Regions from separate parts of the Bacillus sp. J14TS2 genome, predicted to be linked through region 2. Evidence: riboswitches for the same ligand, from Rfam matches in the RefSeq annotation. Region 2 holds a riboswitch; the other holds the start of a gene.
The links. Region 2 has a riboswitch for FMN ahead of KI375_RS19395 (ECF transporter S component). Riboswitches for the same ligand answer to the same signal wherever they lie in the genome.
Positions count from the first base shown of each region.

Region 1: another riboswitch for FMN. It lies ahead of ribD (bifunctional diaminohydroxyphosphoribosylaminopyrimidine deaminase/5-amino-6-(5-phosphoribosylamino)uracil reductase RibD); the one in region 2 lies ahead of KI375_RS19395 (ECF transporter S component).

Region 1 covers NZ_BORE01000011.1:76,694-87,767, reverse strand. The annotation lists gene KI375_RS17315 (M42 family metallopeptidase) at 1-215, shown strand, start outside; gene KI375_RS17310 (GNAT family N-acetyltransferase) at 360-848, shown strand; gene KI375_RS17305 (MFS transporter) at 920-2,146, shown strand; gene KI375_RS17300 (NAD-dependent succinate-semialdehyde dehydrogenase) at 2,336-3,724, shown strand; gene KI375_RS17295 (DUF84 family protein) at 3,752-4,264, shown strand; gene ribH (6,7-dimethyl-8-ribityllumazine synthase) at 4,353-4,820, opposite strand; gene KI375_RS17285 (bifunctional 3,4-dihydroxy-2-butanone-4-phosphate synthase/GTP cyclohydrolase II) at 4,833-6,026, opposite strand; gene ribE (riboflavin synthase) at 6,042-6,686, opposite strand; gene ribD (bifunctional diaminohydroxyphosphoribosylaminopyrimidine deaminase/5-amino-6-(5-phosphoribosylamino)uracil reductase RibD) at 6,667-7,782, opposite strand; FMN riboswitch at 8,034-8,183, opposite strand; gene KI375_RS17270 (YtoQ family protein) at 8,295-8,735, opposite strand; gene KI375_RS17265 (hypothetical protein) at 9,129-9,641, shown strand; gene KI375_RS17260 (PTS sugar transporter subunit IIC) at 9,775-10,791, shown strand; gene KI375_RS17255 (thioredoxin family protein) at 10,793-11,074, shown strand, end outside.
Region 2 covers NZ_BORE01000014.1:18,072-29,145, reverse strand. The annotation lists gene KI375_RS19440 (spore maturation protein) at 1-371, shown strand, start outside; gene KI375_RS19435 (pseudouridine synthase) at 478-1,215, shown strand; gene resA (thiol-disulfide oxidoreductase ResA) at 1,303-1,836, shown strand; gene resB (cytochrome c biogenesis protein ResB) at 1,852-3,507, shown strand; gene ccsB (c-type cytochrome biogenesis protein CcsB) at 3,500-4,690, shown strand; gene KI375_RS19415 (response regulator transcription factor) at 4,830-5,543, shown strand; gene KI375_RS19410 (ATP-binding protein) at 5,540-7,312, shown strand; gene sigX (RNA polymerase sigma factor SigX) at 7,486-8,019, shown strand; gene KI375_RS19400 (hypothetical protein) at 8,012-9,187, shown strand; FMN riboswitch at 9,246-9,380, shown strand; gene KI375_RS19395 (ECF transporter S component) at 9,628-10,209, shown strand; gene KI375_RS19390 (ferredoxin) at 10,276-10,527, opposite strand; gene KI375_RS19385 (YpbB family protein) at 10,718-11,074, shown strand, end outside.

The DNA of each region.
Region 1 (11,074 bases), on a different contig from region 2:
ATCAATATTTTGTGTCACAAGGCGGCACAGATGCAGGGCGTGTTCATACAGCCAATGAGGGCATTCCGAGTGCTGTTGTGGGAATTTGCTCACGCTATATTCACACATCTTCATCCATTGTTCATGTAGATGACTATGCAGCGGCTAAAGAACTACTTATCAAACTTGTCAAGGCCTGTGATCGCACAACTGTAGATGCAATTAAGCAACAATAATTTGTATAACTGCGCTGATAAGCTCGATTGTGACAATTCAACAATCGGGCTATTTAGTTAGGAAAATCGGTATTATACCAACTAGCTTGCATAGAAGCGCAATCATCATAACACGAAAAAAGAGGGAATTTGGAAGTGGCAATTATGATTAGAAAATATACAGAAGCGGACATACCATATATGATGTCTATATGGAATGAGATTGTCGAGGAAGGTCTGGCTTTTCCGCAAGAGGAGCCATTGACACTGGAGAGAGCAAGGTCTTTTTTTGCAGAACAATCCTATACAGGTGTGGCTGAAGAAAAAGGCGAGATCCTTGGTCTATATATTGTACACCCGAATAACGTGGGGCGTTGCGGACATATTGCTAATGCCTCCTATGGTGTTAAGTCTGGACAAAGAGGAAAACGTATTGGCGAAAAATTAGTTGTTGATTCGTTGGAGGCAGCAGGATCACTGGGCTTTCGGATCATGCAATTTAATGCGGTGGTGGCTGCGAACAAAGGGGCGATTCACCTATACAAGAAACTAGGTTTCTCCTCATTAGGTGTAATTCCAAATGGATTTAAACAGAAAGACGGGCGTTATGTTGATATTGTCCCTTTTTATATTGAAATTGAGGCATTGGGATAAAGCCCTTCTTACATTTAAAAATATAGTTTTGTAGAATGATGATGTTTATGATTCTTAGGAGATGGTATTCAGTGGAACAGGCACTTACAATTCGGCAAATTCGTTTGTGGCGTATGGCCATCTATTTTTATTTTGGTCTTTCTGGATTTGCCATGGCATCCTGGGTGGCCCAGACACCAAATATTCGCGATTCATTAGGTGTTTCAACAGCACAGATGGGCTGGATCATTTTTGGTCTTTCTACTGGTTCGATTATTGGCCTTCTCTGTGCAAGTCGTTTAATTGCATGCTTTGGCGGCCGTGTCATTATGTTAGTAGGACTAGGGCTTAGTTCCACTGGGTTGATCACTGTGGGAATCGGTAGTTCATGGTTTCCTCATGTATTGATTGTTTTTGGTGGCTTAGCGCTTTTTGGGTTTGGTATTGGGATTTGTGATGTGTCGATGAATGTTGAAGGAACGGCGATTGAACAAACGGTAAAAAAGCCAATTTTGACGAGCTTTCATGCGGTATACAGTTTAGGGACGTTTTTTGGTGCGATGATTGGTTCCGTTGTCAATAATCTTCATGTGCCAATTATCATTCATTTATTAGTTATTGCTTTTACTGTATTCATCTTAATCATTTATTTCTTTCGCTTTATACCGGGAGGATCTGGTCAAGTTAAAAATGAGGATACCAGCGGGACGACAGCGAAAGAGAGTCTCTCGGTTTGGAAAGAGCAACGGACGTTTTTGCTTGGCGTCATCGTACTAGGAATGGCTTTTGCAGAAGGTTCTGCTGGGGATTGGTTGCCATTAGTCATTGTGGATGGGTATGATAAAACCGCCGCAGCTGGCTCTTTAATGTTTAGTTTATTTGTCGCGACCATGACGATTAGTCGTGCAGTGGGCGATATTCTCTTAGCTAAGTTTGGCAGGGTAGCAATTCTTAGAATCTCCGCCATTTCGGCAGCACTCGGGCTTATGATCGTCATTTTTAGTGGGAATTATTATGCAGCAGCTGTCGGAATTGTTCTTTGGGGATTTGGCTCAGCTTACGGTTTTCCGATTGGTTTATCTGCAGCTGGTGATAATCCACATGGTGTGGCGGCTCGAGTAGGAGCTGTCACAACGGTTGGTTATATGGCCTTTCTTGTTGGTCCCCCCATCTTAGGGGCTATCGCTGAATCAGTCGGTTTACTGCGGTCATTAATTTTTGTACTGATTGGTGTGACAGTTGCTGGATTGCTGGCACAGGCTGCGAAACCAATCACATCAGATGTGAACAAAATAGAAGAAAACACATTAGAGCAATAAATTTTTAAAAATTGGTGTCTGACCCTAGTAGGAAAAATTGGGGATTTGGGCACTTTTTTTATGTCATGTTAATAAAACCTAAGTGTCAGTCGCGATAGATAAAGAGCTCTTATTTCCTTTCGATACGATAATTTTGTTAAAATTAGGGAATATAGAAAGAGATGAAACGATTGAAAGGAGTTTTGATTTATGTCAAACATAGACGTCACAAATCCTGCGACTGGTGATGTAATCGAAACACTCAATATGCAAACAAATGATGAGATCGAAGCAGCGATTGCTCGAGGGCATCAGGCCTTTCAAGAATGGGCAAAAGTAGATGCACATGAAAGGGCTAGGCTCATTCAGGCTTGGAGTGCGAAAATACAAGAGAATAAAGAAGAATTAGCGAAATTAATGACTGCAGAAAACGGGAAGCCATTAAATGAAGCAAGAGGTGAAGTTGATTATTCTACCGCATACTTGGATTGGTATGCGGAGGAAGCGAAACGAGTCTATGGCCGGACCATTCCAGCTAATACTGGCTCAAAACGAATCATTGTGACGAGAGAACCGATTGGCCTTGTAGCAGCCATTACCCCTTGGAATTTTCCAACAGCGATGATGGCAAGAAAGGCCGCACCTGCCTTAGCGACTGGTTGTACTTTTATTGTTAAGCCAGCATCAGAAACCCCCTTGTCAGGTATGAAATTTATTGATTATGCGCACGAAGTCGGGATTCCGAAAGCTGCGATTCAATACGTCATAGGAGAAGGAAAGGTCGTTGGTGAAATTTTTACGAGTAGTGAATTGATCCGTAAAATCACGTTCACAGGGTCGACGGCAGTTGGAAAGCAATTGATTGAGAATAGTTCCAAAAATATCCAGCATGTGACGATGGAGCTTGGTGGACATGCGCCCTTAATTGTTGCCGAAGATGCGGATATTGAACTGGCTGTTCAACAAACCGTTGCCGCTAAATTCCGAAATGCGGGACAAACCTGTGTTTGTGCAAATCGAATCATTGTTCATGAAAGGATTTTGGATGAGTTCACGGAAAAATTTGTGTCGGAAGTGAAAAAGCTTGAGGTTGGCAACGGTTTGCAAGAAGGCATTGATGTTGGTCCGATTATTAATGAAAAAGGTTATAACAAAATCGTCGAACAAATTGAAGATGCAATTGCAGGAGGAGCTGAGGTGCTAGTTGGCAATCAGTTCCAAGTAGATGAAGAAAAAGGCTGTTTCTTTGTCGAGCCGACCGTTCTCAAGAATGTGACAACAGAGATGACAATTATGCATGAAGAAACATTTGGCCCTGTTGCACCTATTATTGGCTATAAAACACTAGATGAAGCGGTGGAATTAGCGAATGGTACGCCATATGGCTTAGCGGCATATTTCTTCACAAATGATTACCGCGTGGGAAATTATTTACATGACCATTTGCAATTTGGGATTATTGGTTGGAATGACGGTGGTCCATCTGCTGCCCATGCTCCTTTTGGGGGGATGAAGGAAAGTGGACTAGGCCGAGAAGGTGGAATTGAAGGGATCGAACCATATCTAGAGACGAAATATTTGTCGATTGGTGGTCTATAACATTTTGAGCAAGGAAGGTTTATGGGAATGAAAATAGCGGTAGGATCTAGAAACAAAGCAAAATTAACAGCAGTTGAGAATGTTTTACAAGCAACAGAAATAGCGTTTGATATTTATCCAATCGATGCCCCCTCTGAAGTAAGTAGTATGCCTTTTTCCGATGAAGAAACAATGAAGGGGGCGATGAATCGCGCGGAATACTGTGTCCGCCAACAAGATATTGAGCTTGGCATTGGCTTAGAGGGAGGTGTAACGGAAACACCGGCAGGTCTCTTTCTAATCAATTGGGGTGCTCTGGCGGTAAGGGATCAGGAAACACTTGTAGCAGGAGGAGCCCGAATTAAGCTTCCAGAGGAAATTGCCGTAAGACTCCGAAATGGTGAAGAACTTGGTCCTGTTATGGATGATTTCTGTCAACGCGAAAACATCCGTCATGGCGAAGGAGCAATTGGCGTCTTTACCAATGGAATGGTCACACGCGATTTAATGTTTACACATATTATGAAATTATTAGTTGGGCAGTATCAATATCAGTTATAAAGTATGTGAATTAACAAGAAGCCATTTTGCTTCATTGGCAAAATGGCTTCTTACTTTACAATATATTAGGGGAACATTTTACTCTGTTTTAGCGAAGTTGTTTCGTCAAATTCGCCATCTCAATGGCAGCTACTGCAGTATCCCAACCTTTATTACCGGCTTTTGTTCCAGCACGCTCAATCGCTTGTTCAATTGTATTAGTCGTAAGAATACCAAAGATCACAGGAATACCAGACTGCAGCCCTGTCTGTGCAATACCTTTTGCGGCTTCATTACATACATAATCGAAATGAGGAGTATCCCCGCGGATCACAGTTCCAAGTGTGATAATCGCATCATAATTACCTGAATCTGCTAGATTTTTTGCAATAAGGGAAATTTCAAAAGCTCCTGGTACCCAAGCGATATCCACATTTTCTTCTTTGACTCCATGTCGTTTGAATGCATCTTCAGCACCTGATAAAAGTTTGCCTGTAATAAATTCATTAAATCGACCTACGACAATCCCGATCTTTAGATCTGTTCCAACAACATGACCTTCAAATACATTTCCCACGTATAATTCCTCCTAAAATATGAATAAATGGCCTAGTTTTTCTTTTTTTGTTTGTAAGTATCGACGATTTTCTTCCTTTATTGGCATTTGGATTGGAACACGTTCGATAATCTTTATTCCACAGTCTTCTAAACTCGCAATCTTTTTCGGATTATTCGTTAGCAAGCGTATATTTTGAACACCTAACTCTTTTAAAATTTCTGCACTTAGTCGATAATCACGTAAATCTGCTGCAAAGCCTAATTTTTCATTGGCTTCCACTGTATCGAATCCTTGCTCTTGTAAATTGTATGCTTTTAATTTATTGATCAAGCCAATTCCACGACCCTCTTGCCGCATATACAGCAGTATCCCGCGCCCTTCTTTTTCTATTTGCTCAATGGCAGCATGAAGTTGGGGGCCACAATCACAACGATGGGAACCGAGGATATCACCTGTCAAACATTCGGAATGAATACGTGCCAATACCGGTTCATTTGTATGCAGGTCACCTTTTATAAGGGCAAGATGTTCCTGTCCTGTTATCTTTTCCGAATAACCAACAAGTCGAAAATGACCATATTCTGTTGGCAGATTAATTTCAGTTTCGCGAATGATTAATGATTCTTGTTGTTCCCGGTAGTCTGCCAAATCTTGAATTGTAATCAATTTAAGGTCTAATTCCTTTGCTATAAGCTGTAAATCTGGTGTGCGTGCCATCGTCCCATCATCATTCATAATTTCACAAATCACCCCGGCTGGTGAATGTCCTGCTAATCTAGCAAGATCGACGGCAGCCTCCGTATGCCCTTTACGTTGTAATACACCGCCATTTTTCGCAATAAGGGGGAAAATGTGCCCAGGTCGAACAAAATCTCGTGCCCCAGCTGCCTTTTTCACCATTGCTTCGATCGTTTTTGCCCGTTCAAACGCACTAATACCTGTACGGGTAGAACAATGATCAATACTAATCGTAAAGGCTGTTCCATAACCTTCTGTAGGTTGATCAGTCATTAATTTTAATTCGAGTTGTTGCGCTTTTTCCTCTGTAATAGGAACGCAGATAAGTCCTCTTCCGAACTTTGCCATTACATTTATCATCTCGGGGGTGACTAGATCTGCTAGACCAATAAAGTCGCCTTCATTTTCTCGATCTTCATCATCCACAACAATCACAACTTTGCCTTTTTGTAAGTCGCTTATGGCATCTTCTATTGAATCAAACATGTTTGTCACCTTTCCTTAAAAGAATCCGTTATGTTGCAAGAAATCTTTTGTCAAACTTTGCTGTTTTCGCTTGGTTTGAAATACCATCTGTTCTACATATTTTCCTAATACATCACATTCCAAATTGACTACATCCCCGATTTTTTTGTTCACTAATCCTGTTTTTTCTTGGGTATGGGGAATCAGAGAAATGGTTACCTGATTGTCTTCCACTTTAAAAATCGTTAACGAAGTCCCATCCAATGCGATGGAGCCTTTCGGTAATAAATACATCCTCCATTCATCAGGAACAGAGAGTGTCATGTATAAAGCATTTTCCACTTGGGACTTTGAATGTACAACCGCAATTCCGTCCACATGGCCTGTAACAAAATGGCCGCCAAGCCGATCTTGAAGTGAAAGAGCACGTTCTAAATTGACAACACTACCAGTTTTTAATCTTTGTAAAGAGGTGGTGTGAAACGTTTCTGGCATCACATCTACGCTAAAATGTTCAGAGGAAAAATGAGTGACCGTCAAGCAGACACCGTTCACAGCAATACTGTGCCCTAGCTCCATATCTTGCAAAATAGTATGAGCTGTAATCTCCAACTTTAGAGATTGAGGTTGGGCTTGAATCTGTGCAATGATGCCAATTTCTTCAATGATCCCTGTAAACATTTTGTTCACTTCCTTTTGGTAAAGCTGTGATTTTGATATCAGGGCCAATCATTTCTACGTTTTCAAATATGAAAGGACGAGCTTCTGACATGGAAAGTAGATTTTCACCTGTAATTGATGGGAGGGATTGTTTTCCTCCTAATAATTTGGGTGCAACATAGACAATAACCTTTTGGATTTTTTGCGATTTTAAAAAGGCAGCATGTATCGTCGCCCCACCTTCAACCAACAACTTCATAATATTGTGTTTCGCTAATTCATTTAAAATCTCAGGAACAGAAATTCTCTCAGTTGCCAAGCGGACGACTTTAACCTGGCTCCCTTGTTCAAGCAGTTGTTGTCTTTTGCTTGCCGCTTGCTGCCCGCAAAAAATTAGCGTTGGTGCTTCATCGTTTTGCACGATTTGGCTATTGATCGGTGTCCGCAAATGTGTATCTAAAATAACTCGAATAGGATTTTTTCCACCTTGGGGCAATCTGGTGGTGAGGAGAGGGTCATCATGAAGAATCGTCTGCACACCGACTAAAATCGCATCATGTGCAGCTCGAAGTAAATGAACATCAAGTCGTGCTTGGTCACTTGTGATCCATCTACTATCTCCAGTTGCTGTAGCTATTTTTCCGTCTAATGTCATTGCTATTTTCATCGTAACGTAAGGTTGTTTTGTTTGAATATAGTGAAAAAATGGTGCATATAGTTGGGCAGCTTCTTGTCCGTAGAGACCAATATCCACTTGAATCATGGCATCTTCCATGCGTTGGATCCCCTTACCTGCAACAAGAGGATTGGGATCTTGAGTTGCAACCCATACATGTTTAATCCCATAAGCTATTACGGCATCTGCACATGGAGGCGTTTTTCCCATATGAGCGCAAGGCTCTAAAGTAACATAAAGATCTGCGTCACGAGCCTCGTCTCCAGCCATTTGCAGTGCTATCTGTTCTGCATGAGCCTCACCAGCCTTTAAGTGTGCACCCATACCGATGATTTGACCGTTCTTCACGACAACCGCTCCTACAGGGGGATTGGGTGAAGTCTGTCCCGCAACTGTGCGCGCTAAAGATAAGGCTAACTCCATATAATTTTCCTTCAACACAACCTGTCAACACTCCATTATCAGTATTCCTTACGAACGAATGAAAATAAAAAAGCCCCGCAAACATAGTAGCGGGGCTTTTAGACATACTTAAATAAACATAGGTCTATAAATGACTTTCAGCGTTTCTGAATAGCAGCCGTTCAAAAAATAGAGTAAACTTTTTAACTTCCATTTTGAACATGTACTAATAAAACAGAAAACTTCTGAATAAATGCTTAAAAAACGCATAGAAAAATAGACTTTGTTAGATTCTCCTTCTCCCATCCAGACTTTCACTGTCGGCTTTGGAATTTCACCAAATCCACCTTCTGCTTATAAAAAAGCATCCGGGTCACGGACTAAGAGCATAATAGCTCATCACCGCCGGTAGGGAATTTCACCCTGCCCCGAAGGAATATATTCGATTACAAAACAGATTATCATACTGCTTAACAAAGAATCAAGAGGAAAAATAACAAATTTTCCTCGAACTTCTGATTTCTACCCAAAGAAGATCATGGAATATTCGTTTACTCAAAAATATAAGACAGAGCTTTCACAGCTTGATCTCCATTTTCCACGGTTATATTGGCTTTCTCTGATAACTCTTTTAAAGGATGGTGTAATCCTTCTGGCCGAACTAGAATAAGGGGTTTATTCATCGCGAGCGCGGTACTTGCATCCATCGCTGTATTCCATTGTCGATATTTCTCTCCGAAAAGAGCGACTACGATATCTGCTTTTTTCAATAAGACCTCTGTGCGCAGGTTATTAAAACTTGAAGCAGCGGCATCACGAAACACGGCATTTGGTTGTTCGCCAAGAATTTCTTCACCAATTCCATCCGAGCGATCATGGTCTTCCATGGGTCCAACAAAATCAATGGGGAGATCTAAAGATTCCGCCTTTTTCTTAATTTCTGACCGCCATTCACTATGAATTTCACCAGCTAGATAAACGATTAATCTCAAACTGATTCCCTCCTTATTATGATATAACTTCCATTTTAGCAATTTCTTGTGGTCTAGGAAATTATAAAATTGTAGCTTATGGATAATTGTTTACGTTGCGGTTTGGCATCTAGCTCCAGCGCCTAGCCCCGAGAGGCTCGCAGGATGCGAGTCCATCGGCGTTGCCACAGGACGTGGCGTCCTTAGCCGATGTTCCGTCAAATAACCTGAGCCAATGAAAGGCAAAGAACGCCTTTCTTTGTCTCAGAACATTTGCTTGTCGGGGCTGATCAAGGCACTTGCGCTTTTGTTTACAGATATGCCTACAAAAGGAATTTCTCGCGAAAGGCTTGTCAATGTATTTTTGTTAATAGTATGATGGAACTAGATTTTTTAGGTCTAGGGGGAAACAAGATGTTTAAAAAAGCGATGACCTGCGCAATCATGCTATGTAGTATGCTACTCATTGCTGCTTGTGGAGCATCCATTGAAAAAGAACAGAGCAAAGCTGTAGAACAAGCCGAAAAGGCTTTTGATAAAGAGCCGGAAGAAGCAAATCAAGAGATACAATCGATTGCGTTCTATTTACCCTCTGGCATGTCGGTAAAAGATGATAAACCCAATAATATTATACTTGATAAGCAAGACCATCCTTATATCCTTTTTTATAACCCAAACGAAGAGGAGGATAGTCAAGCATTATATAATTTGTTAATCGATACTGACGATCCCTTAATTATCAATCAGACATTTACTAAAGATGATCGTTTTGGCTATCTCGTCATTACAGAAATCGAAGAAGAAGAGACTTATGAAGTAACTGCTGGAATTGGTGGAACAAAAGCAACGACAGAATCAGCTGTACAGAATGTATCCGAAGATGCAAAACTCCTAATGGATATTGTTCGTTCAAGCCAGGTAGAATAGAGATGTTAACGGAGGGCCTTAATAGTTGGCCCTCTTTTTGCATTCTGGAGATGTTTTTTTAAAAAAAGGATAGACAAAAGCGATAACTGTCTTTACACTAGTTAATTATAATGGTTGACAAGGGGGCAGGGAGATGGGTTTTTTAGAAAAGAAGGGTGTACGGGTTTCAGTTAAAACGTATTTAGTCGATGCCTTGAGTTATATGGCGTTAGGGTTATTTTCTTCTCTAATCATTGGCTTAATTATAAAAACAATTGGTGAGCAACTGCATTGGCCAATTTTGGTTGAAATGGGTCAATTAGCGATGGATTTAATGGGACCGGCAATCGGAGCTGCGATTGCAGTTGGGCTTGGCGCGCCACCACTTGTGACCTTTGCCGCGGTTGCCACTGGAGCTGCGGGCGCAGCCCTTGGTGGAGGACCAGCAGGGAGTTATCTTGCCGCGCTCATCTCGGTTGAAATTGGAAAGCTTGTCAGTAAGGAAACGAAAATAGATATTATTGTGACTCCTTTTGTGACGATTTTCACAGGTTTTCTGGTTGCAAAATTTATTGGACCAACGATCGGACAATTCTTAACCGTGTTCGGCAGCTGGATTGTTTGGGCAACAGAGCAAAAGCCAATTTTAATGGGAATCCTTGTGGCGACTTTAATGGGGCTTGCGTTAACAGCACCAATATCAAGCGCAGCAATCGCGCTTATGCTTGATTTAAGTGGATTGGCAGCTGGGGCAGCAACGATTGGGTGTTGCGCCCAAATGGTTGGTTTTGCGGTGTCTAGCTATCGTGAGAACAAGATGGGTGGATTGTTAGCGATTGGGATTGGTACATCCATGCTGCAAGTGCCGAATATTATCCGCTATCCCTTGATTTTAATTCCACCAACAGTTGCGGGGATTGTGATCGCACCGTTTGCTACGACGATTTGGCCGATGACAAGTAATGCAGCAGGAGCTGGCATGGGAACGAGTGGATTTGTCGGTCAAATCATGACCTTTGAAACTATGGGTTTTTCCACTACAGTGCTGATCCAAGTCATTGTATTACATCTTTTGGCTCCAGCTGTGATAAGCTTATGTTTATCAGAATTTATGAGGAAAATGGGCTGGATCAAACCAGGTCAAATGCTAATCAATACTGGAGGGAAATAAAATGGAAAAACTACAATCTATAGAAGAATTTGAACAATTGAAAAAGGAAGAACGGGCGATCTTTATGTTTTCTGCTGATTGGTGCCCAGATTGTACCTTTATTGAGCCGTTCTTGCCAAGATTAGAGGCGGATTACCCAGAGTATATATTCAAGTATGTGGATCGTGATCAATTTATTGATCTTTGTAGTCAATTGGATATCTTTGGGATCCCAAGCTTTGTTGCCTTCCATAATGGTGAAGAAGCAGGTCGCTTCGTAAGCAAGGATCGGAAGACCTTAGAA
Region 2 (11,074 bases):
TGTTGGTGGCAATTACTATTTTTCGAGCATCAGGAGCTCTGGAATTTTTTATTCAATTGATCCGCCCCGTCCTAGACTTTATAGGAGTTCCAGCAGAAATCATTCCTTTAGCCTTAATTCGCCCAATATCTGGAAATGCTGCATTAGGATTAATGACAGATATGATTTCTGCTCATGGACCTGATTCATTGCTAGGAAGGATGGCTTCTATTTTACAAGGTAGTACAGACACGACATTTTATGTGTTAACGGTCTATTTTGGTGCTGTAGGAATAAAAAAAATGGGGGATGCTTTGAAGGTGGGTTTACTTGCTGATTTAGCAGGTATTTCAGCAGCAATTCTGATTACAACAATCATGTTCAGTTCATAAACTGGACATGATTGTTGTTTTTTTTGAGTGTAACCAGTCCTCTTTCTTTGATTTTTAAGGTATATGTGTAATAATTCTAACAGAAAAACCATGAGGTGAAGAAAAAATGGAACGATTACAAAAAGTAATAGCGCATGCTGGCATTGCTTCAAGAAGAAAGGCAGAAGAACTTATTATAACTGGACGAGTAAAGGTAAATGGAAAAACAATGACAGAGCTAGGCACGAAAGTTCTTCCTACTGATAAAATTGAAGTGGATGAAGTTCCAGTTGTGCAAGAAGAAAAAAGATACATGCTTTTTTATAAACCACGCGGAGTGATTTCAGCGGTTTCCGATGATAAAGGAAGAAAAGTCGTGACGGATTTCTTTCAAAATATAGAAGAAAGAATTTATCCTGTTGGTCGACTTGATTACGATACCTCTGGATTGTTAATCCTAACGAATGATGGAGAATTTTCTAATTTGCTTGCGCACCCTCGTTATAGAATAAAAAAGGTGTATATTGCGAAGGTGAAAGGAATCCCATCGAAGGAAGCCTTAAAAAAGCTAGAGAGAGGAATCCATTTAGAGGATGGAAAAACGGCTCCTGCAAAAGTGAAAGTTACTTCCTTCGATAAGCGAAAGGGAACAGCGATTATCGAAGTTACTTTGCAGGAAGGAAGAAATCGGCAGGTGCGAAGAATGATGGAAGCCATTGGCCATCCTGTTATGAAATTAAAAAGAGAGCAATATGGTTTCTTGGATTTGCACGGACTAAATGCAGGTGAATCAAGAGAACTAACCTTGCATGAGGTAAAACTTTTACGTACATTAGCCCAAACGGGAAAGATAGGCCACAGCTAGAGGAAGTTTCACATAAACTTCAAAACCATAATGTACACAAAGGTGTATAATGATTGTAGTGTGGATGGGCTAGGAGGGAGTATAAAGATGTCAGGGAAAAAGAGAAGACGTCTCATAATGCGGACAGTTATATTAGTGATTTTGTTTGGTGCTGTAGCATTTACCCTTTATGCAAGTTTGACAAAAGATAAAACGACCATTGCGATAGGGGAAAAGGCCCCGGATTTCGTTCTTACAGACTTGGAAGGGAATAAGCATCAGTTGTCTGAATATAAGGGAAAGGGAGTTTTTATTAATTTTTGGGGGACTTGGTGTAAACCCTGTAAAGTAGAAATGCCCGATATTAATACGCAATATAATGAGTATAAGGATCAAGATGTTGAAGTTCTGGCTGTGAACATGGGCGAACCGACTTTATTAATCAATAACTTTTTAGAAAAGTATGATTTTACTTTTCCGATTTTAGAGGACAAAAATAAGGATGTGGCAGGTCTTTATAATATTTATAAATTGCCGGCGACCATTATAGTCGATGCAGATGGTGTGATTGTCGATATTGTAGAAGGTCAACTACCCGAAGGAAGAATTAAAGCCATGATGGAGCATATTAAGCCGGAATAAGGGAGTTTTAAAGGTATGAAAGAAGTAAAATGTGAATGTGGGCATATTAACCCGATCGGAACGATTCTTTGTGAATCTTGTGGACGGGCATTGACCGACCAAGCCAAAAAAGAAAAGCTACATGACATGCGTTATGAGGGGAGTGCACGTAGATCCCAAACCTACAACCAAAAAATCATTGATAAAATATGGAATTTCTTTTCTTCGGTTAAAGTCGGCGTTTGGTTAATCGTGATTACATTAGTAATGTCATCTTTTGGCACGATTTTCCCCCAAGTTATGTACATACCGCAGAATGCGGACCCATCCACATACTATACGGAAAAGTATGGCTTCTTTGGAACCATGTATTATGTATTTGGTTTGTATGATTTGTATAGCTCGTGGTGGTACTTACTATTAATTGCTTCGATCGGCGTTTCGCTCGTTATTTGTAGTCTTGATCGTTTTATCCCTTTATATCGGGCTTTAAAGAATCAGCGAGTTAGCCGTCATGAAGGTTTTTTAAAGCGACAAAGGCTTTATAATCGCGTTCAAGAAACAGATGAAACCAAGCGTGATTTTGAATTGATCAAACAAAGAATGAAGGAAAAGAGATATAAAGTACGAGAAGAAAACGGTCAAATTTTGGCTGAAAAAGGACGGTTCTCTCGTTGGGGTCCTTATGTTAATCATATTGGTTTAATTATTTTTTTACTTGGTGCAATGTTGCGTTTTGTACCCGGAATGTATGTGGATGAATCAATTTGGTTGCGGGAAGGAGAAAAAAAGATTATTCCAGGCACACATAAGCAATATGTGTTAGAAAATAAAAAGTTCACTCTGGAAACATATGAAAAAGGAACGGACAAGGAAGTTTTCGATAATGCCATTGATCGAGTAGGAGGGGTTGCGAAGAACTTTCAATCAGATGTCATCCTGTACGAAAGGGATCCTGATCAACCAGTAGGTTCTGAGGATGAACTAACAGAGAGAGAGCATAAGCAAATTCGTGTGAATGAACCTTTGAAATTCGATCATTATGCTGTATATCAAACAGATTATAAATTAAATGAATTAAAGGCTATGACGTTTGAACTTGTAAATAAAGAAACAGATGAACCTAAGGGAGAAATCACCATTGATTTATTTGAGCCTGAAAAAGAATACGATCTTGGAGATGGATATAAGGTCGAATTGTTAGGATATTACCCTGATTTTTCTGGGATTGACGAGTCAGGAGAACCACAGACTGATTCTGCGGTTCCAGACAACCCTGCCTTTATTTTTAATATGGTTTCACCCGATCATCCTAAAGGAGAAAACAGTTTTGTGGAGATTATGCGCACAACTGAGTTGTTAGGTGAAACAGATTATAAGATGGCGTTTAAAGAAGTGACCACCCGAAATGCAACGATCTTAACTGTAAGGAAGGATTTAACCTTATGGATTCTAGCGATAGGTGGAACAATTTTTATGATTGGCGTTATCCAAGGAGCATATTGGAATCATCGACGTATTTGGTTACAAAATAAGAATGGAAACATTCTAATAGCTGGACACACAAACAAAAACTGGTTTGGTTTAAAGCGTGAAGTAGCGACCATTATAGAAGGTAGCTCCGTGCCAGAGCCTCTTGATCAACGTGAGGAAAAAACTAAAGAGAAAGAAAGTGAGAATGCACATGTCTAATTTAGTACAAATAAGCGGTTATCTACTAAATATTGCCTTTGTAATGTACTTAGTGGCCGTCTTTTTCTTCGGAGGGGCCATACGGGATAAGAGAGCACGAGCAAAACAAAAGGGAACGAATATGTGGTCGAAGATTGGGATCACTATTACGATCATCGGTTTTATCGCTCAGCTAGGCTATTTTACAACTCGCTGGATTGCTGGGGGACATATCCCAATTAGTAACTTATTTGAATTCACTACATTTTTTGGCATGATGTTAGTAGGGGCTTTTATATTAATTTATTTTATTTATCGTTTGAATGTTTTAGGTTTCTTTGCACTACCGATCGCCATGCTCATCATTGCTTATGCAAGTATGTTTCCATCGGATATTGCACCACTTATTCCTGCGTTGCAAAGTGAATGGTTAATTATCCATGTCTCAACAGCGGCGATTGGACAAGCGATTTTATCAATTAGTTTTATTGCCGGACTTATTTATCTTTTAAAGGTAGTAGATACAACCAAAAGAAGTCTTAAAGCTTTTTCTCTGGAATTTATTATGTACACATTAATTGTCGCGCTTGGTTTTATTATTATTACAACATCCTTCTCAATGGCTCATTATCAAACAGATTTCAGTTGGGTCAATCGGGAAGGGCAAACATTGGAAGCAAATTATCAGCTGCCTGCTATTGTCGGCCCGCATGAGGCAGAAAAAATTGGCGGGACAGGTATGGAGCCACTTGTGAAAATGCCTGCGCTTATTAATGCCCAAAAGCTTAACACAGTTATTTGGAGTATACTAATTGGCTCAATATTATATCTATTACTACGTTTGATTTTCAGAAAAAGTATTAGTGCAATATTTCAGCCATTAACGAAAAAAGCGAATTTAGATTTAGTAGATGAGATTGGTTATCGGTCAGTGCTCATTGGTTTTCCAGTATTTAGTCTTGGGGGACTTGTTTTTGCAATGATTTGGGCACAGATTGCGTGGACACGTTTTTGGGGATGGGATCCGAAAGAGGTATTTGCGCTTATTACCTTCTTATTTTACGCAGTTTTCTTGCATTTACGATTATCTGTAGGCTGGCATGGGGAGAAATCGGCTTGGCTTGCCGTAGTTGGGTTTGCCATCATTTTATTTAATCTGATCTTTGTGAACCTCATTCTTGCTGGATTGCATTCCTATGCGTAAAATGGAAAATGAGAGATAAAGGGTAGATCAACATACTAGAGGTATAGAAATAGTGAAAAAGTGCTCACACCCTCAAAAGTGCGAGCCTTTTTCTTATCCGATGCTGCTAAACGGACTAATTATTCAGGGAGGGTACATAATGAATCAGCAAGTGAAAATTCTTGTAGTAGATGATGAAGATCGTATTCGCAGGTTGCTTAGGATGTATTTGGAAAGAGAAAATTATGTGATTGAAGAAGCAGGGGATGGAAATTCTGCTCTAGAATTAGCAGTGGAACATGATTATGATTGTATTTTGTTAGATTTAATGATGCCTGAAAAAGACGGGATTGAGGTATGCAATGAGATACGAGAGCAAAAAGATACACCTATTATTATGCTAACGGCCAAAGGAGAAGAAGCAAATAGAGTACAAGGGTTTGAAGTGGGAGCCGATGATTACATCGTTAAACCATTCAGTCCTCGCGAGGTAGTATTAAGAGTGAAGGCGCTCCTAAGAAGATCCTCACAAACAGGCTACAAAAGTTCAACGGCTACGGCAAGGGACATCATTGTGTACCCTTATTTATCGATTGACCATGATGCGCATCGTGTAACAGCAAATGGTGAAGAAGTGAATTTAACACCCAAAGAGTATGAGTTACTTCACTTCCTTGCAAAATCTCCTGATAAAGTTTTTGATCGAGAACAGTTATTGAAAGAAGTATGGCAATATGAATTTTTTGGTGACTTAAGAACAGTCGATACCCATGTAAAAAGACTTCGTGAAAAATTAAATCGAGTCTCCGAAAAAGCAGCAGCAATGATTGTTACTGTATGGGGTGTAGGCTATAAATTTGAGGCAAATGAATGAGACTTTGGAGAAGTGTAGTAGGGAAACTATGGATGACGATTCTTTTATTAGTTTCCTTTGTTTTAATCATTTTGACCATTTTACTTCTAGAGTTTTTTGAAAAATATCATGTCAGTCAGATTGAGCAGGAATTGGCCAATCAGGCGAATAAAGTTTCAAGTATTCTGGAGGCGCATGCAGGTGATGGACTAGGAGAAGAAATTGTTTTTGAAATAGTCGATAAACCTCTAGGAGTGATTATTGCCTACGATGAAGAAGATTTTCTGCTCTCACCAGATGCTCCAGAACAAGAGATAGATTCAGCAAAGGACTTATTAAGCGACCATGAGCTAATGAAAGTTTTTTCTGATGAAAAACGTATAGTCAAAGAATTTTCACAAACAGATTATCCGAATAAAGGAAGTCGATATGAGAATGTCATTGTGGCAGCAGTTCCCTTCCACATTAATGAACAAAATGGGGCTATTTTTATCTACCAATCTTTAGCTGTATTGAAGGATACGACACAGCAAACAACAAGGATTATTTACCTTGCAGCTGGTATTGCGATCGTCTTGACAACTTTTTTTGCCTTTTTCCTATCCACGAGAATTACTTCACCTTTAAGAAAAATGAAAGAGGCCGCTTTTCAAGTTTCTAAAGGGGAATTTGATACAAAAGTGCCTTTTTTAAGTCATGATGAAATTGGGGAATTAGCGATTGCTTTTAATCAAATGGCTAAAAGATTAAAAATAAATATGAATGTCTTAAGCCAAGAAAAAGAGCAATTGAAAAGCATTTTAAGTAGTATGGCAGACGGAGTTATGACGTTTAGTAAAAGTGGTGATATACTCATTACCAATCCTCCTGCTGATCGGTTTTTACAACAATGGTATAGTGAAGGGCAAAATAGCAAAAGCCCGATCCCAGGTGAGCTGGCTGATTTGCTTGCACAAGCGATATCAGTAGAAACAGAACAGACTGAGGAGTTAAAGATACAAGGTCGGTATTATGTTGTGATCGTTAGTCCCTTATACACACAGAATCAGCAAAGCGTTCGAGGGGCTGTCGCAGTTATACGCGATATGACAGAAGAAAGAAGACTTGATAAATTAAGAAGTGATTTTGTTTCTAACGTCTCGCATGAATTAAGAACACCAATCTCAATGCTTCAAGGATATAGTGAGGCGATCATTGACGATATTGTCGATTCAGATGAAGAAAAGAAAGAACTTGCTAGAATTATTTATGATGAATCTTTACGAATCGGTCGACTTGTGAATGAATTATTAGATCTCGCTAAAATGGAAGCAGGTCATATCTCCTTAAATTATGAAAATCTAGAAATTAGTACATTTATTCAACGAATTATGCATAAATTTGGTGGTATAGCCAAGGAAAAGCAGGTAATATTAGAGAGTCAGCTCCATGATAATCAGCTGTTTTCTATGGATCCAGATCGGATTGAGCAAGTCTTAACCAATTTGATTGATAATGCCATTCGTCATACTGCTGAGAATGGGCGTGTGACTATTACACAAACAAGAAATGATGCTGGTATAACGATTAAAGTATCCGACAACGGAACGGGTATTCCGGAAGAGGATTTACCATTTGTATTTGAAAGATTTTATAAGGCGGATAAAGCTCGAACGAGAGGAAAAGCCGGAACAGGATTAGGACTAGCGATTGTGAAAAATATTGTTGATGCTCATCATGGAGAAATAACGGTACAAAGTAAGGTTGATGTGGGAACGACATTTATCGTCTTTTTACCGAACGCGAAATAAAAAATGTTGAATGCTGCAATAAAATCTTGTTCCACAAGAAACGATTGTGGATAACGAAACGGATTGAATAACTTGAAAAGGTTGTTTAATCCGTTATTTTTATATAATCGAACAAAAGTTTTGTAACTTTTATAAATAGTGAACGACTAATACGTAACGGGGGAGGGAAGTAGATGGACTCCGTGTTCGATGAATTGTATGACAAATATCATCGCGATCTTTTTCAGTTTTTATTTTATATGGTGAAAAATCGGGAGGAAACTGAAGACTTAGTACAGGAAGTCTATATCCGAGTGATGAGTTCTTATAATCGATTTGAAGGGAAAAGTAGTGAAAAAACCTGGCTCTTTTCGATTGCCAAAAATGTCGCCATTGACCATTTTAGAAAACAAAAAAATTGGAAACAACGTCTATATGATAAATTTGATTGGGACCGTGGCGGAATCAAGGATACTGGACCTTTACCGGAGGATGTTACAATCCAAAATGAGGACATGGAACGTTTATTTAATTGTTTGGATATGTGCACAACGAATCATCGGCTCGTCATCATAATGCGATTTATGAATGATTTTTCTGTAGCAGAAACGGCTCAAACGCTTAGTTGGTCGGAAAGTAAGGTCAAAACCACCCAACATCGTGCATTAAAGGCACTCAGGGAAAAAATGGAATTACACGCAAGGAAGGGAGGTCCATTTCATGCCTGAAGAGATGAAACAGAAGAAAAAGATGATCCAAATGATTAAGCACCTTCCGGAAGTGACAGATCAACGTTCGAAAGAAGAAATTTATCGAAAAGTGCAGCAAAATATGGACCGGAAGTCTAAGAAAAGGAAGGGATTAATTTTCATTCCCACTTTCGCATTACTTGCCGCTGTATTGATCTTTCTGTTAGTTTCCCCTACTTTATTTGAGCAGAATGCAGGACAAAAAGAGTCGTCCACTTCTGATAGAAGGGTTACGAGTAATCAAGATAATACCGAGCAAAATGAAAAAAAATTATTCAAATCGAATGAAAAAAACTCAACAATGGAAGCTCAGGAAGAAACTAAAAAAGGCTCTCAATTCAGAACTGCTTTGTATAATGAGGATGTAGGAAACAAGCAAGTATTAACCTACGCAACCCTCACAAATGATGGAGGATTAGTTCCCGTTTCCGTTAGCATCCTTGTCTCTAAAGAAGAGGGAACCGATTGGTTTGAGCAATATAAACAGGAAGCAAAGCTTATCCAAAAACATGCACCAAATTTAATGGATATCGAACCGATTCTAAATTCCATGGTAATCGAAAATCAAACAACCGCCCATGTTATCATTGATGATCAATTCAAGGAAAACTTTGGTTATCAAAATGGATTAGGGGATATTATTCAAAATACATTCCAATATACAGATATTGAAGAGGTTCGATTTACCGATCAAGATGGGAATCCTGTTGAATTTGGCAACAATGGTATCGTGCAGGATCAACCCATTGAGAAACAACCACATCGAGCTCAATATCTGTATAACGCTGATAATGGGCAAGCTTATATTGTTTCGGATAGCAATACAACAGGGGACAATTTTAATGATACATTACATGTGATGAAAGACAGTCCTAATGATTCTCTCCAAACTCTTATTCCTAGCAATCTCGATTTTGAAATTGTTCAGGAAGAGGAACAACAGGTTACTATTCAATTTAATCAGCAACTCGATCTTTCGGCCGGAGATCAGCAAGAAAAAATGTGGATGTTAGAAGGGATTTTACTAGCTGCAAAAGAGTATGGTTTTCAAGTGGTTCAGTTTGAAAGCATCGAGCCAGAGCAATGGGAAGGATTTGATTTCGAACAGCCTATTCAGGTCCCTATTGCGCCCAATGTTTTAAAGTAAGCATTCCTCTTCCCAAATAAAAAGAATTGTTGTATAATGTATTTGAAAATAAAATACGATTCATCTTCGGGGCGTGGTGAAATTCCCGACCGGCGGTAATGAAACATTGGTTTCTGAGCCCGCGAGCTTCTTTGAAGCAGGATTTGGTGTGATTCCAAAGCCGACAGTATAGTCTGGATGGGAGAAGATGAAGGTTGCCTTGTATTTAAACAAAGGTGTCATATTCATGATGATCATATTTATGGTCATGATGTCTATTTACCTTGTTTAAGTCCTTTGTAAGCACCTGAATATTCTCCCTCAAAGTCATTTTCTTTGAGGGTTTTTATTTTGTGGTAGCTTAAAGTGGAGGTTCAAAATGAAGGAAATCGGATTTTTGAGCGTCTATTTATGGGTAAACCTTGCTTCATCGAGGGATGGATCTCTAAGGAGAGAGAATCTTGAAAAAATTAAGTGTCAGGTCGTTTGTTATCATTGGGATGTTTAGTAGTTTGGCATTTGTACTCATGCTGATCAAATTTCCAATCCCACCGTTTCCACCCTATCTAACCGTTGACTTCAGTGATATTCCCGCACTGATAGCCGCCTTAATACTTGGACCAGCGGCAGGGATCCTTGTGGAATTATTTAAAAATATATTAGACTATCTTATTTCCGGAAGTGCAACAGGCATTCCGATTGGGAATGTGTCTAATTTTATTGCAGGAGTGCTGTTCGTATTACCAACATATATGGTGTATAAACATTTAAAAGCCAAGTGGGGATTAATGGTCTCCCTCTGCATAGGTACTTTATTTATGGCTGTATTGATGACGGTTCTAAATTATTTTGTGTTTCTGCCAGCTTTCATGGGACTTGGCGGCTGGGAACCAATGAGTAATGAAGCTTTACGTGAACTCGTGGTCATCTCTGTTTTACCGTTTAATATTATTAAAGGCTTAATCGTTGCAGCTGTATTTCTTCTTGTCTATAAACGTTTAAATGGCTGGTTAAGCAAACAGATTTCATATAAAAATATCTAATCAAAACGGAGATGCCTTGTTTGGCATCTCCGTTTTGATTGGTGTTTAATATCGGATTATCTTGTGTTATTCCTCATATTTGAAAGGATCCCCATCAAAAGGCTCTTCCGCTATTTTAATTGATTCTGTTGGACACCCTTCGAATGCATCTAATAAGTCATCTTCTAATATATCAGGAACAGCCTCGGTTCCAGAATTATCATCAAGGATTACATAGGCAAGCCCCTCATCATCGTAATCATATATATCAGGTGCCGATAAGCCACATGCACCACAAGCAATGCATGTATCTTGATCTACAATCGTATATTTCGGCACAAAAATTCCCTCCATCCTTCAACTCAAAAAATAATCATGGTTCCTTTATTATTTTATAGCTAGTTCCTGATTTTTTCAATCTCTACAAAGTTTGCAATATTATTAGGATCTTCTTTGTCGAAACATAGTCGAAATTCCTTATTCATGGTAAAATATTGTAAGAACAAGGGGAAGGAGAGAGTCAATAAGGATGACATTTTTATCTGCACTCCTATTAAAATGTTTGCGGGAACTAAATGGAGAAAGAACCATTTACTCGATTTACCATTTACTGGTAGGGAAAAAGTCATCACAAACATTACAAGATGCTCATCTCTTTGATTTAGCGCCTTTTTTTAAAACTATACCAGATATGCGGCGGTCGGAATTCGACCATCATATACAAATTTTCATCGAGCAACAGTATATTGAGTATGACCCCAAAACTCTTATTGGTCATATAACCGATAAGGGAAGCGAAGCTTATTTAACGTACTTTGAAGCGGTAGCTATTCCTAATTATGTAAATGGATTAAAATTTCAGGATGCAGCCATTCAAATGTGGAAA